Regions from separate parts of the Arthrobacter sp. 05L421 genome, predicted to be linked through region 1. Evidence: riboswitches for the same ligand, from Rfam matches in the RefSeq annotation. Region 1 holds a riboswitch; each other region holds the start of a gene.

The links. A riboswitch is a leader RNA that binds a small molecule or an ion and turns the genes downstream of it on or off. The one in region 1 is predicted to bind thiamine pyrophosphate.
Region 2: it holds a riboswitch for thiamine pyrophosphate, as region 1 does, so the genes downstream of both, AC1DKQ_RS08710 (ECF transporter S component) here and thiC (phosphomethylpyrimidine synthase ThiC) in region 1, are expected to answer to the same signal.
Region 3: it holds a riboswitch for thiamine pyrophosphate, as region 1 does, so the genes downstream of both, AC1DKQ_RS16340 (bifunctional hydroxymethylpyrimidine kinase/phosphomethylpyrimidine kinase) here and thiC (phosphomethylpyrimidine synthase ThiC) in region 1, are expected to answer to the same signal.
Region 4: it holds a riboswitch for thiamine pyrophosphate, as region 1 does, so the genes downstream of both, thiO (glycine oxidase ThiO) here and thiC (phosphomethylpyrimidine synthase ThiC) in region 1, are expected to answer to the same signal.

The regions. Positions count from the first base shown of each region.
Region 1 is NZ_JBFTOC010000014.1:80,194-85,451, reverse strand. Features, by position in the region: gene AC1DKQ_RS16035 (hypothetical protein) at 1-217, opposite strand, end outside; gene AC1DKQ_RS16030 (VOC family protein) at 621-1,496, opposite strand; gene AC1DKQ_RS16025 (amidohydrolase family protein) at 1,567-2,679, opposite strand; gene AC1DKQ_RS16020 (GNAT family N-acetyltransferase) at 2,683-3,183, opposite strand; TPP riboswitch at 3,258-3,365, shown strand; gene thiC (phosphomethylpyrimidine synthase ThiC) at 3,361-5,181, shown strand; gene AC1DKQ_RS16010 (alpha/beta fold hydrolase) at 5,191-5,258, opposite strand, start outside.
Region 2 is NZ_JBFTOC010000005.1:133,237-138,494, reverse strand. Features, by position in the region: gene AC1DKQ_RS08740 (Na+/H+ antiporter subunit D) at 1-654, shown strand, start outside; gene AC1DKQ_RS08735 (Na+/H+ antiporter subunit E) at 651-1,196, shown strand; gene AC1DKQ_RS08730 (MrpF/PhaF family protein) at 1,193-1,471, shown strand; gene mnhG (monovalent cation/H(+) antiporter subunit G) at 1,461-1,880, shown strand; gene AC1DKQ_RS08720 (DUF4235 domain-containing protein) at 1,951-2,214, opposite strand; gene AC1DKQ_RS08715 (heme-degrading domain-containing protein) at 2,254-2,799, opposite strand; TPP riboswitch at 2,986-3,129, shown strand; gene AC1DKQ_RS08710 (ECF transporter S component) at 3,196-3,843, shown strand; gene AC1DKQ_RS08705 (ABC transporter ATP-binding protein) at 3,875-5,258, shown strand, end outside.
Region 3 is NZ_JBFTOC010000015.1:38,721-43,978, forward strand. Features, by position in the region: gene AC1DKQ_RS16335 (Rne/Rng family ribonuclease) at 1-2,610, shown strand, start outside; TPP riboswitch at 2,756-2,853, shown strand; gene AC1DKQ_RS16340 (bifunctional hydroxymethylpyrimidine kinase/phosphomethylpyrimidine kinase) at 2,836-4,521, shown strand; gene rplU (50S ribosomal protein L21) at 4,925-5,233, shown strand.
Region 4 is NZ_JBFTOC010000001.1:184,977-190,234, forward strand. Features, by position in the region: gene AC1DKQ_RS00785 (4a-hydroxytetrahydrobiopterin dehydratase) at 1-632, opposite strand, end outside; gene AC1DKQ_RS00790 (thiazole synthase) at 686-1,510, opposite strand; gene thiS (sulfur carrier protein ThiS) at 1,516-1,752, opposite strand; gene thiO (glycine oxidase ThiO) at 1,749-2,990, opposite strand; TPP riboswitch at 2,985-3,105, opposite strand; gene thiE (thiamine phosphate synthase) at 3,132-3,827, shown strand; gene AC1DKQ_RS00810 (ferritin-like fold-containing protein) at 3,852-4,523, opposite strand; gene AC1DKQ_RS00815 (RNB domain-containing ribonuclease) at 4,565-5,258, shown strand, end outside.

The DNA of each region.
Region 1 (5,258 bases):
GCAGCGAGTCGCTGGCCACGTCAACCATGGCCAGCTCATAGTCCGCGCCCGGGGCGTGCACGGCCACTCCGGCGAGGTCTCCGAGCCGCTCCACCTCGAAGTCACTGATGTCCGGGATCCGGACGGCCCCCGGCGCGGCCGGGCCGCCGCCTTGGAGTGCGCCGGCGCGCTTGAGGGCTTCTTCGTGGGTGGACACAAAGAGTTCGGTGAATCCCATGCAGCTGGTCCTTAAGGTTCGGCGGTACGCGGACCGCTGTTTTCGCACGTCATCCCAGCCTAGCGCTTCGGCCCGGCTGCGCCTGGAGTGGACATGTCCCGCGGCCCTGCCAGCCACACGGGGACATGTCCACCGCTGGCCCGGCCATCCCCGTCACTTCCCGCGGGCATGCCCTCCGCCGGCCGCGACCAGTGGACATAAAGACGCTATGTCCACTCCCGGGCGCGGCAAATGGACATGTCCCGCGGCCCTGCCAGCCACATACGGACATGCCCACCTCTGACCCGGCAATCCCGTGCTACCTCCCGCGGGCATGCCCTCCGCTGGCCGCGACCAATGGACATATAGGAGCCATGTCCACTGCTGACCCACTGCGCTGGGCATGCCCCTCAAGGCTCGGGCTTTAGCGAACCGCGACGCGGATCCGGTTGCGCCACGGGTCCTCGAAGCGCAGCTCGGCGCCAGTGTGGTGCGAGTCGATGCCGGCGACCTTGAGCCGGTCGGCCAGGGCGGCGACGTCGTCACCGGACGGCACTTCGATGAGGACCTCACCAAGGCCCAGCGTGTCGCGCCGGGGGCCCGCGCCGCGGCTGTTCCAGACGTTCATGGCCATGTGGTGGTGGTAGCCGCCGGCCGAGACGAACAGCGCCTGGCCGTGCCAGCCCGCGGTCTTCTCGAAGCCCAGCGTGCCGACGTAGAACTCATGCGCCGACTGGACGTCGCCCACCTGGAGGTGGACGTGCCCGACGCCGGCGGCGGCCTGGCGCTGGCCGGTCACGGACTCCTCGGTCAGGTACTGCTGCAGGTAGCGCTGCGGCGGCAGGGCGAGGCTGTCCATGACGACGTTCTTGCCCTCCCAGGACCAGGCCTCCCGCGGCCGGTCCCAGTACAGCTCGATGCCGTTGCCTTCGGGGTCGTTGAAGTAGAAGGCCTCGCTGACGAGGTGGTCCGCACTGCCTGTGAAGGACTGCGGCTCGTACTGAGCCGCGCTGGCAATGGTGGCCGCCAGCGAGTGCTGGTCCTCGAAGAGGAGTGCGGTATGGAAGAGACCGGCCTCGCCGCGAGACGGAAGATTCAGGCCAGGTGCGGGTGCCAGATGGACCAGCGGCTTCTGCTGGCGCCCGAGGTAGAGCCCGCCGTCCTGTTCGGCCACAGTCTCCAGGCCGAGGGCGCGCTGGTAGTAGTCGGTCATGAGCTTCATGTCGCCGACCTTGAGCATCACAGTGCCCATGGTGAGTTCGGCAGGAAGGAGGTCCTGCGTGCTGGCTTCTGCGGTCATTGAAACGCTCCGTGGGTTCTGTAGCCACCGGATTTCGGTGACCCTGCATAGAAGTAAATTACTTGAAGCTTCAATTTATTCCTAATGGCCGGGCTGGTTCCCGGTTCACCGGGAGCCCGCGCAACACGATGTGCCTGAGCCGGCGGAGCGTGGCCGGCTGGCTCCGCGGATCCTCGGCAGTGACCAGGACGTCCGCACTCGCCCCTTCACCGATGGAATCCGCGCCGAGCCATGTCCGCGCGGACCAGCATGCGGCGTCGAGTGCGGCTGAGGCGGGAAGGCCTGCGGCGTGCAGGGCCTGGACTTCGTCCACGATCCGGCCGTGGCTGATCACGCTGCCGGCGTCGGTGCCGGCAAAGATGGCCACCCCCGCCTCGTAGGCTTCGAGCACCCGATCCGCCCGCCGCTCCCACAGCGAGCGCATGTCGGCGGCGTAACGGGGGAACTTGGCCTCGGCCCGGGCGGCAATGTCCGGGAACGTGGCGATGTTGATCAGGGTGGGCACAATCGGGACACCCTGATCGAGGAAGCGCGGCAGGTGCCGGGGCAGCAAACCGGTGGCGTGCTCGATGCAGTCGATCCCGGCGTCGAGCATGTCATCCAGGGTGTCTTCGGCGAAGCAGTGGGCGGTGACGCGGGCCCCTTCGTCGTGGGCGGCCTGGACGGCGTCCTTGACCGTTCGGGCGGGAAAGCTGGCGGCGAGGTCGCCGGCGTCGCGGTCGATCCAGTCCCCCACGAGCTTGACCCAGCCGTCGCCGGCGCGGGCCTGCTTGCGCACGGCCTCGACGAGATCATCGGGTTCGACCTCGATGGCCAGGCCCGGCAGGTAGCGCCTGGTCCTGGCGAGGTGCCGGCCGGCGCGGATGATCCGGGGAAGGTCAGCGCGCTGTTGGAGCCAGCGGGTGTCGTGGACCGCGCCGGCGTCGCGGACCAGCAGCGTCCCGGCGCCGCGGTCCGCCAGGGCCTGGGATTCCGCGGTGGCCTCGGAAACGTCACCGCCCGGGCCCAGTCCGATATGGCAGTGCGCGTCCACGAGGCCGGGAATGACCCAGCCGTCCAGCACGAGGTCCGGCGCGGCGGCCGGACGGCGGAAGGTCAGCAGGCCGTCCACCGACCAGAGACCGCGGCGTTCCCGGTCCGCCGCCGTGAGGATGGGGCCGCTGAACTCGATGATTGCGGTCATGGGCTAAAGCCTATTCCGCATGACGATCCGCCGTCCCAGATCATCCAGCCCCAACTGCGCTTCGCGGATCCGCAGGGCAGCCAACGCCTGCCCGGGTTGGGGGTACTCCTCGAAACCGCAGCTCGCATAAAACGGCGCATTGAACGGAACGTCCGCGAAGGCGCAAAGCGTCATCGACATATAGCCACGGCCCCGGGCCGCACCGAGGGCCGCCTCCACCAAGGACCGTCCGATGCCCCGACCGCCAAAGTCGGGGTGCACCGAGAGTTGCTCCAGATGGGCGTGGCCGCCGACATCGTCAACGCGGGCAAACCCCACGGGCGGGGCTCCGGTGACGAGTATGAAGAGCGGCTCAACCGGCGTCGTTAACTCCGGGACCGGGAGCGACTGGTTCCCCAGCTCCGCTTCGAGGACGCGGTCTGCTGCGGCCTCGAGAACCGGCAGGGCCGGCATGTCTTCCGGCGTCGCCGTTCTGATGCGGGGCACGGCCCAAGGCAGAGTCACAATGCCACGCTAACACCGCGGCCCGTCGCACGCGTCACACTCGACAGCCATCCGGAAGCGCGTGGTAGCTTCGTCTACGACCACACGGGTGCCCTTGCAGGGGCTGAGATCGGGCTGACGCAGCCTGCGACCGTTGAACCTGTCCGGGTAATGCCGGCGAAGGAAGTGAGTATTTTCGTGAATACCCAATTGACACAGCACAGCCCTGTCCAAAATGAGTCAGTCCACAACGAATCTGCAGCCGCCACGCAGTCGATGAAGTCCCACTCGCTGGCCTTCACCACGGACCTGGACCATGGCATCCGCGTTCCAGTGACCGAGATCGCCCTGGAACCCTCGCCGGGCGGCGTCAGAAACGCACCGTTCCGGGTCTACCGCACGGCCGGCCCGGGCAGCGATCCGGTCCGCGGGCTGGAGCCGTTCCGTGCGCCCTGGATCGAGGCCAGGGCTGACACCGAAACCTACGCCGGCCGGGAACGGGAGCTGCTCGACGACGGCAAGTCGGCGCTACGCCGGGGCGCGGCATCGGCCGAGTGGCGGGGCGGACGCCCGGTGCCGCGCCGCGGGGTTGAGGGCCGGACCGTCACGCAGATGCGCTACGCCCGGGACGGCGTCATCACCCAGGAAATGCGGTTCGTCGCGCTGCGTGAGAACTGCGACGTGGAGTTGGTGCGCAGCGAGGTGGCCGCGGGCCGGGCGATCATTCCCAACAACGTCAACCACCCCGAATCCGAGCCGATGATCATCGGCAAGGCGTTCCTGGTGAAAATCAACGCCAATATCGGCAACTCCGCCGTGACCAGCTCCATCGCCGAGGAAGTCGACAAACTCCAGTGGGCCACGCAATGGGGCGCGGACACCGTGATGGACCTCTCCACCGGGGACGATATCCACACGACGCGCGAGTGGCTCATCCGCAACTCCCCCGTCCCCATTGGCACGGTCCCCATCTACCAGGCGCTGGAGAAAGTCAACGGCGAGGCGAACGCCCTGACCTGGGAGATCTTCCGGGACACAGTGATCGAGCAGTGCGAGCAGGGCGTGGACTACATGACCATCCACGCGGGGGTGCTGCTGCGCTATGTGCCCCTGACGGCCAACCGGGTCACCGGCATCGTGTCCCGCGGCGGAGCGATCATGGCCGGCTGGTGCCTGGCGCACCACCAGGAGAACTTCCTCTACACCCACTTCGACGAGCTGTGCGAGATTTTCGCGAAGTACGACGTCGCGTTTTCCCTGGGTGACGGGCTGCGGCCCGGCGCGACGGCGGATGCCAACGACGCGGCGCAGTTCGCCGAGCTGGACACCCTGGCCGAGCTCACGCAGCGTGCCTGGGAGTTCGATGTGCAGGTCATGGTGGAGGGTCCCGGGCACGTGCCTTTCCACCTGGTCCGGGAAAACGTGGAGCGCCAGCAGGAACTCTGCAAGGGCGCTCCGTTCTACACGCTCGGGCCGCTGGTCACCGACATCGCACCCGGGTATGACCACATCACCTCGGCGATCGGCGCGACGGAGATTGCCCGCTACGGCACTGCCATGCTCTGCTACGTCACGCCCAAGGAGCACCTCGGGCTGCCGAACAAGGACGACGTGAAAACGGGCGTGATCACCTACAAGATCGCGGCCCACGCCGCCGACCTCGCCAAGGGCCACCCCGGCGCCCACGAACGCGACGATGCCCTGTCCAAGGCGCGGTTTGAGTTCCGCTGGCGGGACCAGTTCGCGCTGTCCCTGGACCCGGTGACGGCCGAGGCCTTCCACGATGAGACGCTGCCCGCGGAGCCGGCCAAGACGGCCCACTTCTGCTCGATGTGCGGGCCTAAGTTCTGCTCCATGCGGATCAGCCAGGACATCCGGGACGAATACGGTTCAGCTGACTCGCAGGCGGCCCTCGCGCAGATGGCGGCCGGAATGCAGGCGAAGAGCAAGGAGTTCATTGCCTCGGGCGGCAAGGTCTATCTGCCGGAGCCTGCTATGGGAGGACCCGCAGCTTCCTAGGACAGCGTCCTAGGATGCCCGGGCGTGCTGGCGCCGGCTGACCTCGGCGATGTACGAGCGGATGGCCCGGTCCCCCT
Region 2 (5,258 bases), on a different contig from region 1:
GGCGCCGCGGTCTTCTACGTGGCCCACCACATCACCATCCAGACCAGCCTGTTCCTGGTGACCGGCCTGATTGAACGCCGCGGCGGCAGCTCATCCATGGACCGTGTGGCCGGGCTGGCCAAGCTCTCCCCAGTTCTGGGGGTCCTGTTCTTCGTTCCCGCCATGAACCTGGCCGGAATCCCGCCGTTCTCGGGTTTCCTGGGCAAGCTGGGGCTGCTTCAGGCAGGCGTCGAATTGGGCACACCACTGGCCTACGCCTTGGTGATCGGCGGCGTGCTGACCAGCCTGCTGACCCTGCTGGCGATCGCGAGGGTCTGGAACCGGGCGTTCTGGCGCAAGCCGGAGGACGCTGAGCACCCCGATCCGGTGCTTCTGGCGGCACCGGCGGACTCCGCCACCGGGGACCGGGCCGGGAAGACGAACGTGACCCTGCTGCCCCGCACCATGGTGGGCTCTACCCTGGGCCTGGTGGTCTTTGGCGTGGCCCTGACGGTTTTCGCCGGGCCGCTGTTCAGGGTGGCCGACCAGTCCGCCGAGGAAATGCTGGACAGGTCCCCGTACATCCAGGCTGTGCTGGGCGAGGACGCGCCGGTGCCGCCCGTGCCTGCGGCGGTTCAGCCCGGGCAGACCCAGCAGCAGGGCGGCGGCAAATGAACCGGAAAAGGATCTCGCTGCGCCAGGAACTGCCGCTGCTGGTGTGGCTTGTTTTTGTCTGGGGAGCGCTGTGGCAGAACTTCAGCCCGGGCAATCTCCTTTTCGGGGCCCTCATCGCCGTGCTCGTGGCGCGTATCTTCTATCTGCCCCCGGTGGAGCTCGGCGGCCGCTTCAACGTCCTCCGAGCCGTGCCCTTCGCCCTCATTTTCCTCGGAAAGGTGGTCGCGGCCAGCCTCCAGGTCCTGTACCTCGCCGTGGTCCGCGGCCCCAACGTGGTCAGCGCCATCGTCGCCGTGCCGCTCCGGAGCCACTCCGACCTGTTGGTCACGGCCACCGGGCATGTGCTTTCGCTGATTCCGGGATCCCTCGTGGTGGAGGTGGACAGGTCAACGTCCACGCTCTACATCCACGGCATCAACGTCCGCAATGCCCAGGACGCGGCCAAGCTGCGCAAAGAGGTCCGGAACACCGAGGCCGGGCTGATCAGGATCATGGGGACCAAAGACGAACTGTCCGCCCTGACACAGGAGATCCCCGCATGATGCAGACCGTCCTGACGGTGACCGCCGTCGTACTTTCCCTGGCCGCCGCGGGGGCGATCATCCGGATCGGACGGGGCCCCTCGCTGCTGGACCGGGTGCTCGCCGCCGACGTGCTGCTGGCCATTTTCGGGGCGGCCCTGTGCATCGACATGGCCGTCAACCGGCACCTCAACAACCTGATGCTGCTCGTTGCGATTTCCCTCATCGGCTTCGTCGGCTCGGTCACCGTGGCCCGCTTCGTGGCCGAGAGGAGGGAGGGCATCCGTGAATCCTGAAACAGTGATCGATGCCCTCTCCGCCGTGTTCATGGTGGTCGGCGCGCTCATGTCCCTCGGCGCCGCGATCGGGCTGTTGCGGTTCCCGGACCTCATGAGCAGGATGCACGCCGCCACCAAGCCGCAGGTCCTGGGCTTGTTCCTGCTGCTGGCGGCCCTTGGCCTGCAGATGCGCACCTGGTGGGTGTGGCCCGTCCTGATGGTTGCCTGGCTCTTCCAACTGCTCACCGTTCCCGTGTCCGCCCACATGGTGGGCCGGGCCGGCTACCGGACCAAGCACCTGCATCCGGAGCTGCTGAGCTCCGACGAGCTTGGGGCCGTAGTCCAGAAAGCTGCCCAGAAAGCCGCCCAGAAAGCCGCGCAGCAGGCAGCCAACCACGCAGTGGACGACGACGACGCTGGCCGCTGAGCCCGTGCGGGGCGCGGCGGCCAGCGTCGTCGGCCATGCCGCGGCCGGTGCCGCGGCTAGCCGAGTCAGGTCAGACGACGTCCTGGGTCTTGGCGAAGCGGGTGATCGCGCGCTGGGTGCCGCGGTTGGCGAGCACCTGGATGATGGCGCTGACCGATGCGGAGATCAGGGCGAAGGTCAGGGCGGAGCGCAGCGTGGTGGGGACGTCGTCCTCGTGGCCCGTGGGCGGCTTGTTGCCCGTGGACTTTTCCCAGATGGTGTCCACCAGCTTGGTGCCGGCAAAGCCGGCCAAGAGGCTGATGCCGGTGCCGAGCAGCTTGATGACGATGTTCATTCTTCGGTCTCCTTGGGACGGGAACGGCTTTCCCCTAGCCTAGCGTTCCGGTGTCAGGACCATCCGCAGGGCCTCGACCACGAGGTCGTGGTCCGCCTTCTGAGGCAGGCCGGAGACCGTGACGACGGCGACGGCGCCCGTGCCGCGCACGTAGATCGGGAACGCTCCGCCGTGGGCGGCGAACTCCGTCTGATCCCACCAGGCGTTGTCCTCGATCCTTCCGCCGGCAGCCCGGGCCCGGAGGCCCACCAGCAGCGACGGGACCTCGTACCGCAGTGCGGTGCGCTTCTTGGCGTTGATCCAGCGCTCGTTGTCCGGCGTGGCGCCGTCCAGTGCGGCATGGAAGAGCACCTGCTCGCCTTTGGTGATGTCGACGGCGATGGGCAGCGAGCGTTGCCTGCCCAGCTCGACCAGGAGGAGGCCGAGGTCCAGGGCATCGTCCTTGCTGAACGCGGCGAACTGGAGCGCATCCATCTCGGCCAGCACGCGGCCGATGAGCGCCGCCAGTGACCCCGGCGGCTGCGGCTCGCTCGAGTCAGGGTCGTATTCCCCGGAGGGATCGTGTGTGGCTGGTGTCTGCGGCAAAATAATCCAGCTTCCCGTAGGTGACGCGGCCGCCCGCTGGCGGGTCCGGGTGTCCGACACGTCGACTCTATCAAGCAGCTTTTCCCGGCCGCGGTGGCCGGCCCTTTCCGGCCCCCGATTGTGACGGCACACCACTGAAAACCCGGCCGTCCGGGTGTAAACTGAGCCAGCCCACAAGGGCGAAATAATTTACGACAGGGGAGCGCCGCCGCCGGGCATCGCCGGAAATATCCGGGGAAACCGTTGGTGGGCGCTGAGAGTGCGGACAGCCGCAGACCCTCGAACCTGATCCGGTTAGTACCGGCGCAAGGGAGTCGAGTTCTCAGGGTGCGCGGAGGGCGGCGGAAGCCGAGGCCAGCCGGAGCACCCTCCCCTCCTGTTCCTCAGGAGGACGACATGACAGATATTTCAGCACAGCATGGTTCCGCCAGCCGTTCATCCGCCCGGCGCGACTACAGCTGGCGGGTGGTGGACATCGTGGTGGCCGCGTTGATCGCCGTTGCCGGCGGCGTCATTTTCTGGGCCTGGTCCCAGGGCGCGAACCTGATTTCCGCCCCGGTCAACGCGCTCTACCCGCCGCTGAGCGGACTGTACGCCGGCGGCTGGATGATCCCGGCGGTGCTGGGCATGCTCATCATCCGCAAACCGGGTGCCGCACTCTTTTGTGAAACCGTCGCGGCCACGGGCGAGCTCATCATGGGTTCGCAGTATGGCACCACCGTACTGATCTCCGGGATCCTGCAGGGCCTCGGCGCGGAACTGGTCTTCGCGGCCTTCCTCTACAAGAAGTTCAACCTGCCGGTGTCCCTGCTCGCCGGAGCCGGCGCGGGCCTCTTCTGCGGCCTGAACGATTCCTTCCTGCCGTGGGGCTGGAACATCGCCTACGCAGCCGGGGACAAGCTCGCCTACATCGTTTTCACCACAATCTCGGGCGCAATCATTGCCGGCGGACTGGCCTGGCTCGCCACCCGCGGCCTGGCCAAGACCGGAGTGCTGGGCTCCTTTGCCTCCCGCAAGGCTGCCACGGAACCCGTGTTCTCCTGATCCCTCCCATCCTAAATTCTGCAGGGAACCCATGAGATCTTCACCAGGCGTCCGGCCGGCCGCCGTCACAGCCCGCGGCTGGGGCTGGCGGCATGCCGGACGGCCCCGACCCGCGGTCAGCGGCCTTGACCTGGACATCCGGCCGGGGGAGCGCGTGCTTCTGCTGGGGCCCTCTGGCGCCGGCAAATCGACCCTGCTCCACGCCCTGGCTGGCGTGCTGGGCGACGGCGCGGCCGGCGCCTCGGGGTTAGCGGGCGACTCTGGCGACGCCGACGAGACCGGAAGCCTGCTGATCGACGGTGCCCCGCCACGGGCGCAGCGCGGCCGCGCCGGGCTTGTGCAGCAGGACCCGGAAACCCAGGTGGTGCTTTCCCGCGTCGGCGACGACGTCGCCTTCGGGGCGGAGAACCTCGCGGTCCCGGCGCCAGAGATCTGGCCGCGCGTGCGCGAGGCGCTCGACGACGTCGGGCTGGGCGGGCTGCCGCTGGACCACCCAACCGCGGCCCTCTCCGGCGGACAAAAGCAGCGGCTGGCGCTCGCCGGGATCCTCGCGATGCGGCCGGGGCTGCTGCTGCTCGACGAGCCGACCGCCAACCTCGACCCGGCCGGCGTCCTGGAGGTCCGGGATGCCGTGGGCCGCTGCCTGGACAAGACCGGCGCCACCCTGGTGGTCGTGGAGCACCGGGTGGGGATCTGGAAAGACCTGGTGGACAGGATTGTGGTGCTGCAGCCCGGGTCCGCCCCGGACTCCGCGGTATTGAACTCCGCCGTACTCATTGACGGGCCGCCGGACCAGGTCCTGGCCGAGGCGCGGGACATGCTCATTGGTGCGGGCGTCTGGGTGCCGGGCTACGTCCCGGCGACCCGGACGCGGCTGCCGGCGCGTAACGCCGGGCAGCTCCTGCTCGCGGCCGACGGGCTCGCGGTGTCCCGCGAGCGGCCGCGGCGCGCCGGGCTGCGCGACGGCTTCCGCACGATCGCGCCGCGTCCGGTCCAGACCGGGGTTTCGGTCCAGGTCCGCGCCGGCGAGGCCTTGACCATCACCGGACCGAACGGCGCGGGGAAGTCCACCCTCGCGCTGACGCTGGCCGGTCTCCTGCGACCCGTTGCCGGGACGGTCTCGGCCGCTCCGGAGCTCGCTGGGGGCGCGGGTGGCCACTCCGGCGGTCACTCTGCTGGCCACTCCATTGGTCGATTCAGCAGCGGCGCCGGAACCGATCCATACCGGTGGAAGCCCCAGCAGCTGATCGCCAGAATAGGCACCGTGTTCCAGGAACCCGAGCACCAGTTCGTCACGGGCAGGGTCCTGGACGAGCTCATGTTCGGCCCCCGCCACCTCGGCTACGGCGAAGACCGCGTGGATGAGCTGCTGGAGCGGCTGCGGCTGACAGATCTCGTGGACGCCAACCCCTACA
Region 3 (5,258 bases), on a different contig from region 1:
AGCCCGGCCGCCTCGCTGTTCATGGAACCCGGTGCCCTCACTTCCGTGATCTTCCAGGCCCCCGACCTCAGCACCGTGGTGCGTTCGGTCCCCGTTGCCGCCGCAGCAGCAGCGGAGCCTGCGGAAGAAGAAGGCGACGAGGACGAGGACGCCGGAAACCGCCGTCGGCGCCGCAGCCGCGGCCGTCGCGGGCGTACGCGCACGTCCGCCGATTCCGACACCGAGACCGAAGGCATTGCCGAGGGCTCTGAGGAAGAGGGCGACGAACGCTCCGAAGGCACCCTTGAAGACGGCGTGACCTCGCGCCGCCGCCGTCGCCGTCGCCGCGGTGACCAGGACCTGGAACTGACCGGCGGGGAAGGCGACGACCCGCCCAACACGGTGACCCGCGTCCGGGCGCCCCGGGCCATGGCCGAGGCGCCGGTCAACAACCGCGTCACGTCCGTCAAGGGCTCCACCCGCCTGGAAGCCAAGAAGCAGCGCCGCCGCGAATCCCGCGACACCGGCCGCCGCCGCACCGTCATCACCGAGGCCGAGTTCCTGGCCCGCCGCGAGTCCGTGGACCGCCAGATGATCGTCCGCCAGCGCGACGACAGAATCCAGATCGGTGTCCTCGAAGACGGCGTCCTGGCCGAGCACTTCGTGTCCAAGACCCAGCAGGATTCCCTGATCGGCAACGTCTACCTGGGCAAGGTCCAGAACGTGCTGCCCTCCATGGAAGCCGCATTCGTGGACATCGGCCGCGGCCGCAACGCCGTGCTCTACGCCGGCGAAGTGAACTGGGAGTCCGTCAACCTCGAGGGCAAGCAGCGCCGGATCGAGAACGCGCTGAAGTCCGGCGATTCCGTGCTGGTCCAGGTCACCAAGGACCCGGTCGGCCACAAGGGCGCCCGCCTCACCAGCCAGATCTCGCTGCCCGGCCGCTACCTCGTGTACGTGCCCGGCGGTTCCATGACCGGCATCTCCCGCAAGCTGCCCGACGTCGAACGCAACCGCCTCAAGCGCATCCTCAAGGACCGCCTGCCCGAGGACGCGGGCGTCATTGTCCGCACCGCGGCCGAGGGTGCCTCCGAGGAAGAGCTGACGCACGACATCAACCGCCTCCGCGCACAGTGGGAGGGCATCGAGAGCCAGTCGACGTCCACCAAGATCCTCGCTCCCGAGCTGCTCTACGGCGAACCTGACCTGACCATCAAGGTGGTCCGCGACGTCTTCAACGAGGACTTCTCCAAGCTGATCGTCTCCGGCGAGGAAGCCTGGGACACCATCGAGGCCTACGTCACCTACGTGGCACCGGACCTCGTGGGCCGGCTCGAGAAGTGGACCAAGGATACGGACATCTTCGCTGCCTGGCGCATCGACGAGCAGATCCACAAGGCCCTGGACCGGAAGGTCTTCCTGCCCTCCGGCGGCTCCCTCGTGATCGACCGCACCGAAGCCATGACCGTGGTGGACGTCAACACCGGCAAGTTCACCGGCTCCGGCGGCAACCTCGAGGAAACCGTCACCAAGAACAACCTGGAAGCCGCCGAGGAAGTGGTCCGGCAGCTGCGCCTGCGCGACATTGGCGGCATCATCGTGATCGACTTCATCGACATGGTGCTCGAATCCAACCGCGACCTCGTGCTGCGCCGCATGGTGGAGTGCCTGGGCCGGGACCGGACCAAGCACCAGGTGGCCGAGGTGACCTCGCTGGGCCTCGTGCAGATGACCCGCAAGCGGATGGGCACCGGGCTGCTGGAGGTCTTTGGCGAACAGTGCGAAACCTGCGCGGGCCGCGGCATCGTCACGCACGACGAGCCCGTGGAACACCGCCGCGCCAACACGGTTGCCGCGGAGCACTACGTGCCGCGCACCGAGGCTCAGCCGGTTGCCCGTACGGAGCGCAAGAGCCGTCGCCGCGGCAGGGGAGCCCAGGGCCCGGAGACCGCTCCGGCCACGCCCGCCGCCGTCCACGCCGAGCCCACCGAGGCCGAACGCCACGCCAAGGCTGAAGCCACCCGTGCCGCTCTGGCGAACATCGCCGCCGCTGCGCACGCCGCGCATCTGCACGACGGTGAGGCAGCCGCTGCCAGCGACGCCGGGGCCCGCCAGGCCGCCGTCGACGCCGTCACACAGCTTGCTGCCGCGGAAGAGGCAGCCGGACGCCCCGCGACCGTGCTGACGTTCGGCGGCGAACAGGTGGCCCTGCCCTTCGTCGAGCACGCCGAGGACGCGCCGGAACCGGCCCTGACCCTGGACCTGCTGACCGAGGCCTTCGCCAACCTGGGCGACGCCGAGGCCGGCAAGCAGGCCGCTAGGCAGGACGAGTTGCAGGCCCCGGCCACCGAAGCACCCGAGGCGCCCGCAACCGTGCGCGCTGCGGAGGCTCCGGCTTCACGGGCAGCGGACACCACCACCCGTGGCCGTCGCGGGCGCCGCAACCGGAGCGCCAGCCGCGCCCAGGGCGCTGCGAACGAGACCTCCGTGGAGCACCGCGAGGCCACACGGCCTGCAGCGGCAGGATCTGTTCACGAGGCCAAGGCACCCGCAGCGGCCAGGCCGGCCTCCGTCCCGGCCGGTAACGAGCCGATCATCCTCGGCGTCGGCGTACCGGCGTCGGAGCTCTAGTCCTCCGCGACTCATCGCTTCCCCGGCCGGTCACTTCGACCGGTCGGGCTGCGGGCCCGGGCCCGAGCGGGCGTAACATACGTCCGCTCCGGCCCGGGCCCGCTGCTGCGTTAACGGGCCAGCCCGGCGGCAACGGCTAGGCTGGGACACTGACACGGGGTGCCGCGCATCGGGCCGGCTGAGATCCAGACCCGTTGAACCTGTCCGGTTAGCACCGGCGAAGGGATGTCTGACTTGTCCGCGAGATCGAATCCGTCCGAGTTTCCGCCCAGCGAGTTTCTGCTCCCCCAGTCCTCACCGCCGTCCCCGTCCGCGCCGCTGCGCATTCCCCGCGTGCTCGCCATCGCCGGCTCCGACCCGTCCGGCGGGGCCGGGATCCAGGCCGACCTGAAGAGCATCGCAGCCAACGGCGGCTACGGCATGGCCGCCATCACGGCCCTGACAGCACAAAATACCCAGGGCGTGCGCGCCGTCCACGTGCCCCCGGCCGCGTTCCTCACCGCCCAGCTGGACGCCATCAGCGACGACATCGGCATCGATGCCGTCAAGATCGGCATGCTCGGCGACGCCGCAGTGATCCACGCCGTCCGCGTCTGGCTGGAGAAGGTGCGGCCCGCCGTCGTCGTCCTGGACCCGGTAATGGTCGCCACCAGCGGCGACCGGCTGCTCCAGGAGTCGGCCGAGGCCGCCCTGCAGGCCCTCCTGCCGCTGGCGGACCTCATCACGCCGAACCTGGCCGAACTCGCTATCCTGCTCAAAGAGCCCGCCGCGGCCGACTGGGCCGAGGCCCTGGCCCAGGGCAAGCGGCTGGCCGCCCTGACCGGCACCACTGTGCTGGTCAAGGGCGGTCATCTCCAGGGCGGACAACCCGGGAACGGGCCCGGCCCTGACTGCGATGACGGCGACGTCGCGCAGGGCGGGAACGGCGCCGACGGCGGCTGCCCGGATGCGCTGGTCAACACCGGTGGCCTGCTCGGCACCGAAACGGTGGTGGTGCCGGGGGAGCGGATCGCCACGCGCAACAGCCACGGCACCGGCTGCTCCCTGTCCTCGGCCATGGCCACCGTGCAGGCCCGGGTGGGGGACTGGGAAGCGGCGTTGCGGGAGGTGAAGCCGTGGCTGCTGGGTGCGCTCCGTGAAGCCGCGGTCCTGGACGTCGGTTCCGGGAACGGCCCGGTCCACCACTTCCACCACGTGCAGCACCTCGCGAACGGCCAGCACGGCCAGGTCAGCCAGGCAAGCCACGTACACGGTCCGGCCGAAGGCGAGTTCGCCGCAGCCCTGCGCGAAGGGGCTTCTGGCGATCTTGACGCCATCTACGCCCTGGACTTCATCCGCGGACTGGCCGACGGAACCCTGCCCGAGCACGAGTTCGCCTACTACCTCGCCCAGGACGCCATCTACCTCAACGGCTACTCCCGGGTCCTGGCCCGAGCTGCCGCGATCGCCCCCACCGAGGCCGAACAGCTGTTCTGGGCCCGTTCGGCGCAGACCTGCCTGGAGGTCGAGTCCGAGCTGCACCGGTCCTGGCTTAGCACCCGCCCCACGGCGCCCACCCTGGGCCCAGTGACGAAGTCCTACGTGGACCACCTGCTGGCCGCCTCGGTGTCCGGCAGCTACGGGGTCCTCGTGGCGGCAGCCCTGCCGTGCTTCTGGCTCTACGCCGAGGTCGGTTCCACCCTGCACCGAGAGTTCCTGGCCGGCGGCGCCTCCGTGGCACACCCGTACGCCGACTGGCTGCGGACGTACGCCGATGAGGACTTCGCCGCCGCCACCCGGCAGGCCATCGCGTACACGGACACTGCGGCAAGACGGGCATCCGGGAGCGAGCGGGAGGCCATGGCACTGGCTTTCCGCCAGTCATCGGGGTACGAAGTGGCCTTCTTCGACGCGCCGCGGCTGTACGCCTGACACAACCTGCCGCGCACAGCCGGTACGATAGTGGGGCACGGTTCCGGAAGTCGTTGCGGAATCACAGCATCTAGACGGTCGAGATCAAGGTCAAGAACATTGACATGATCTTTGCTTCAAGACGTTGTGGCGCCTATCACGGACTATCCGCCGGAACCAGCCTCATTTGCGGCCGAAGGCAAAATTAGCGTATTCTAGATCTTCGGTGCTTACGCCAACACTTGGGTTACGACCCTGTGAACAGCCTGCTTGGAATTCCAAGTGGATTTGTTCCGGGGGTAGCTCATGGGTTCCCCCGGGGAACCCACCGGCGTTGAGGCACAGCGTGAACCGGTCCATAAAATTTGGTTCCAGGTTCCGCACGCAAATCTAGTAATAAACGTCGAGAGAAGTGAGTTCCCCAGTGGTGTACGCGATTGTCCGCGCAGGCGGCCGCCAAGAGAAGGTTTCCGTTGGAGACTTCGTTACCCTGAACCGCGTCCCCGGTGGAGCCGGCAGCACCTTTGAGTTGCCCGCACTGCTCCTGGTGGACGGTGACAAAGTCACGTCTGCCGCTGCGGACCTGGCCAAGGTAACGGTTACGGCTGAGATCCTCGAAGACCTTCGTGGTCCGAAGATCGTCATCCAGAAGTTCAAGAACAAGACCGGTTACAAGAAGCGCCAGGGTCACCGTCAGGAATTGACCAAGGTCAAGATCACCGGTATCAAGTAACTCTTCGTTACCGTTCAGGTTCCAG
Region 4 (5,258 bases), on a different contig from region 1:
AAGCACAGCCGGTTTCCTTGCGCATCCGTGACCACCACCCAATGGGGTGCGTGGTCACGGTTGATTAATGCCCCGGTAGCCGCGGTCTGGTCCAGTACGGGCCCGGATTCGGCCTGGCTCCGGTGGATGTCCACATGGATGCGGCTGGCCCTTGGGGTGGTCGTTTCCCGGAACCGGAGCGAAGGGCCGCGGCCGTAGGGGTCCGTGAGATCCCCGAGTCTGCCCTTGCGGTAACCGAGGGCGACCCGCCAGACCTCCGAAATCCCGGCGGGATTCTCCGAATCGATGGCTACTTCCACGGTCCGGTACAGCCCCGGTTGCGCGGTGGCAGCGACTGCGGCGGCCGCCGCACTGGCCGCAGCGGCCGCCTTGACGTCCCGCTGCGTCACCTCGGAGCCGACGTCATGGGAACTGTAGCGAAGAAAGACCCGGTTGAAGCGCCAGTCCAGGTCCGGGTGGTGGTTCTGCTCTTCGGCGAGGCGCCCGACGGCGGCGATCAGCTCGAGTGCCGCGGCCGCCGTCGGCGCCTTGTACACGGTCACCAGCCCGCCGAGGCGGTACCGCCAATCCGGCAGGCCTGCCAGCGCTTCGTCGAGTTGTGGGCGGGTGAGGATGTCATCCGTGGCTGCCATGACAGTCTCCTTCACTGGTTGACCGACAAGACGGCCTACCGGAGCGGCCGGACTCAGAGGAACTCGGCCCGGCCTTCCATCGCCGAGGACGCCAGCGCGTGCTCGCGGCGCGGGATCCTGCCAGCCTTTTTTGCCAGCCTACCGGCGATGACGGCATGCTTGAAGGCCTCGCCCATGAGCACGGGATTCTGCGCCCGGGTCACGGCCGTAGCCAGCAGCACGGCGTCGCAGCCCAGTTCCATCGCCAGGGCCGCGTCCGAGGCTGTGCCGATCCCTGCATCCAGCACCACGGGCACGGACGCCCGCGAGACGATCAGCTCGATATTGTGCGGGTTCAGGATGCCCAGGCCGGTGCCGATCGGGGCGCCCAGCGGCATCACGGCCGCCGCGCCGAGGTTTTCGAGCCGGAGGGCAAGCACGGGATCGTCGTTGGTGTAGGCGAAGACCTTGAAGCCGCGCGCCACGAGCTGTTCGGTGGCGTCTACGAGTTCGACGGCGTCCGGCAGCAAGGTGTGCTCGTCGGCAATGACTTCGAGCTTGACCCAGTCCGTTTCCAGGGCTTCCCGGGCCAGCTCGGCGGTGAGAACGGCGTCCCTGGCTGTGAAGCAGCCGGCCGTGTTGGGCAGCACCCGGATCCGGTGATTCTCCAGCAGCTGAAACAGAGAGCCGGTCTCCGCTGGCGAATAGCGGCGCATTGCCACGGTGGTCAGCTCGGTGCCGGAAGCCACGAGCGCCGCCCCCAGCCCGTCCAGGCTCGGCGCACCGCCGGTGCCCATGATGAGGCGGGAGCCGAGCGTCACGCCGTCGACCACGAACGGGTCGGCCACTGCCCCGGCCGCGGGTGCGGCTGGTGTTGCTGCCAACGTTGTCTCGATCATGCTGGTCATCCTCCCTGGACTGCCGTGACAAGTTCGACGTCGTCGCCGTCGGCGAGCGCCGTGGCGTGCCACTGGCTGCGCGGCACCACCTCAGCGTTGCGGGCCACGGCGACACCGAGCTTGCCCCCGTCGGCAGCCCGGCCGTCGGGGCCGATGCTGCGGCCAGTGAGCTGGCTGACGAGAGTGCTGACGGAGGCGCCGTCGGCGACGCTCTGCTCCGTTCCGTTCAGTCTGATGTTCATGCTGCTTCCTTCTTGGGGCTGTCCCCGGACGTGTCCGGGGTGCGGGAAAAACGGTCGGGGCGGAACCCATCCCAGCGCGGGTCCGGCGTCCCGTCCATGAGTTGCCGGCACACGGCCGCAGCCGCGGGGGTCAGCAGGACGCCGTGCCGGAAGAAACCGGTGGCGATGATGAGCCCCGGGACGTCCCCACCGTCCGGGCGGGCGACCCGTCCCAGCAACGGGGCGTTGTCCGGCGTGCCGGGCCGGGCCCTCGCCGCGGCTTCCAGCAGCTCCAGCTCGGCGACCGCGGGCACCAGCTGCTGGGCATCCCTTAGCAGCTGGTAGACGCCGCCGGCAGAAACCGCATGGGGATCCGACGGCCCGTCCTCACGCTGGGTGGCTCCGATCACCACGGTGCCGGTCTGGCGGGGAACGATGTACACCGGGACCCCGCGCACCATGCCCCGCACGGTGGCCGTGAGCAGCGGCAACAGACGCGGGGGCACGCGAAGCCGGAGGATGTCGCCATAGACAGGCCGCAGCGGCAGCGCCAGCCCGGCGGGCAGGTCCTCGAGCCCGGCGGCGCCAAGGCCGTTGGCGATTACCGTTTCCGCAGCCCGCACGGAACCGCCGCCCGCGAGCCGTACCCCGGCAACCGTGCCGTCCTGCCACAGCAGGCCCGCCGCGCGCCGCCGGACAAAGCTCCCGCCCTCCGCGCCGAGCACGCTGGCGAGCCGGGTGAGCAGCAGCCGGGGGTCCACCTGGTGGTCGGCCGGGATGTCGAAGGCGCAGGAGATGCCCGGGCTCAGCAGGGGCTCCCGGCTGCGGGCCTCGCGCACTGTCAGTGGTTCCACGGTGAGGCCGCAGGCCTGCTGGACCTCCCTCAGGTCCGCGAGCGCGCGCCGGTCCGCCGCGTCGGCCCCGACCGCGAGGGTCGACGTCGTCAGGTAGCCGGTACCGGCCAGGGAATCCGCGCCGCCGGCGTCGAGGCCGGCAGCGAATCCGGGCCACAGCCGGGACGACTCAAGCATCAGTTCCAGCAGCTGCTCCTCCTGGTAATGCAGCTCGCTGACGGGGGCCAGCATGCCGGCCGCGGCCCAGCTGGCTCCGCTGCCGGGAGCATCGTCGATCAAAACCACAGACCGGCCCGAGCGGCTGGCCTCGAACGCGATGCCATGGCCAATCACCCCGCCGCCGATCACGGCAACGTCGGCGGCGTCATTTGCGGCGGCGGCTGCGCGGCCGGCTCGTGTGCCCATAAAAAAATTCCTTCCCTACGCCGGTACTAGCCGGATCAGGTCAAGCGGTCGGCTCTGACGCCCTCTCAGCCCTGCAGCAGCGACTTGGCTGCTGCGGGCTCCCGCGGTATGCGCCCAGTTTAGAGGAACTAGGCTGGACCCATGAGCCAGGACCCCCTCCACACCACCGCCCGCCTCTACTTGTGCACTGACGCCCGCAGGGACCGCGGCGACTTCGAGGACTTCGTTGACGCCGCCTTCGCCGGCGGTGTGGACATCATCCAGCTGCGCGATAAAACACTTGAGGCGGCCGAGGAACTCGAACTCCTGGAGGTCCTGCACGCCGCGGCCCAGCGCCACGGACGGTTGTGGGCCGTCAACGACCGGGCGGACATCGCGTCCTTGTCCGGGGCACCCGTGTTCCATATCGGCCAGAAGGACATTTCGCTCGACGCCGCCCGCGGCTTCCTGGGCAAAGACGCCGTGATCGGCCTGTCCACCCACAGCCCGAAACAGGTGGACGCCGCCATTGCTGCCTCGCCCGGCCGCAAAGGGCTCGACTACTTCTGTGTGGGCCCCGTCTGGGCGACGCCCACCAAACCGGGACGCGCCGCCGTCGGCCTCGACCTGGTGCGCTACGCCGCCCAGGCGATCGGCCGGGCGGACGCTGAGGGAACCGGCAAGGTGGACGGCGTCATGCCCTGGTTCGCGATCGGCGGGATCGACCTCAGCAACGTTGAGCAGGTAGTCGAGGCCGGCGCCCGGCGGATCGTGGTGGTCCGGGCGGTCACCGACGCCCCTGATCCGGCCCACGCCGCAGGTGCGCTGCTGGCGGCGCTGGACGCCGCGGCATCTTAGGCAGGTTCCCGGCCTGCACTGAACCTAGCCGGCGAGCCCCAGCCCTGCCATCCGGCGGGCGTGGTTCGCTGCGAGTTCGGCCGTCAGGCCCCTGACCAGCTCCCTGGCGCCGGCGTCGTCCAGGCCCGAGAGCCCGGCGAGGAACGCGTGCTCAAGGCTGAGCCGCTGGGCATGGGTCAGGACCTCGCCCAGCAGGCGCCTGGCCCACAGCGCCAGGCGCGACGCCAGCCGGGGATCATCGGCCAGGGCCGCCTTGAGCCGCTCCTGGAGCACGGCCGTGGACTCGCCGGTGGAGCGGACCTGCCCGATCAGCTCCCGGGTCCCGGCGTCGACGTACCGGCCGACGGCGCGGTAAAAGTCCGCGGAGACGGTGTCGATCACGTAGGCCTTCATGAGCGCCTCATACCAGTCCGCCGGGCGCGTGCGCTCGTGGAAGTGGTCCACCGACGGCTGGAACGGCAGCATGACAGCCTCGGTGTCCAGGCCCATGTGCTCGATCCGGGCGCGGACCAGTTCGTAATGCTGGAACTCGACCACCGCCATGCTGCCCAGCACCGCACGGTCATGCAGCGTGGGCGAATACCGGGCACTCGAGGACAGCCGCTCGAAGGCGGAAAGCTCGCCGTACGCCAGGACCCCCAGCAGATCCGCCACCAAGCTGTTGTAGAGGGCAGGATCGTCCGCAGTTGCGCTCATCATCCAAGACTAATAGCGGAAATCGGGCTACCCTGATTTTCGTGTCACATCATCGCCTGACCCCCAGTGTCCACGAGCAGCAGAACCAGCTTGCCGAGGCTCTCAAGGCGTTGCGCACCACGCTGGAACTGCCCGGTCCGTTCCCCGAGGGCGTGCTGCGCGACGCGGAAGCAGCGGTGGCCGAGCACAAGCTGCCGGACCTGGACCTGACGCACGTCGAGTTCGTGACCATTGATCCGGCATCGTCCACCGACCTCGATCAGGCCCTGTTCATCGAACGGAGCAACGGGGGCTACAAGGTGTTCTACGCCATCGCCGATGTCCCCTCCTTTGTCGCCCCGGGCGGGGCGCTCGACGCCGAGACCCGGCGCCGCGGCCAGACCTTCTACACCCCGGACGGCCGGATTCCGCTGCACCCGGAGATCATCAGCGAGGCCGCCGGCAGCCTGCTCGCCGGGCAGTTGTGCGCGGCGTTCGTCTGGGAGTTCGAGCTCGACGCCGCCGCAGAGGTGACCGCGGTCCTCGTGCGCCGGGCGCAGGTCCGCAGCCGGGCCAAGCTCAACTACAAGGGCGTCCAGGCCGAGCTCGACGCCGGCACCGCGTCCCCGGTACTGCAGTTGCTCAAAGAGGTGGGCATCAAGCGGGTGGAGCAGGAACGCCTGCGCGGCGGCGCGAGCCTGAATATGCCCGAACAGGAGATCCAGCAGCTGCCCGACGGCGGCTACCGGATCGTGG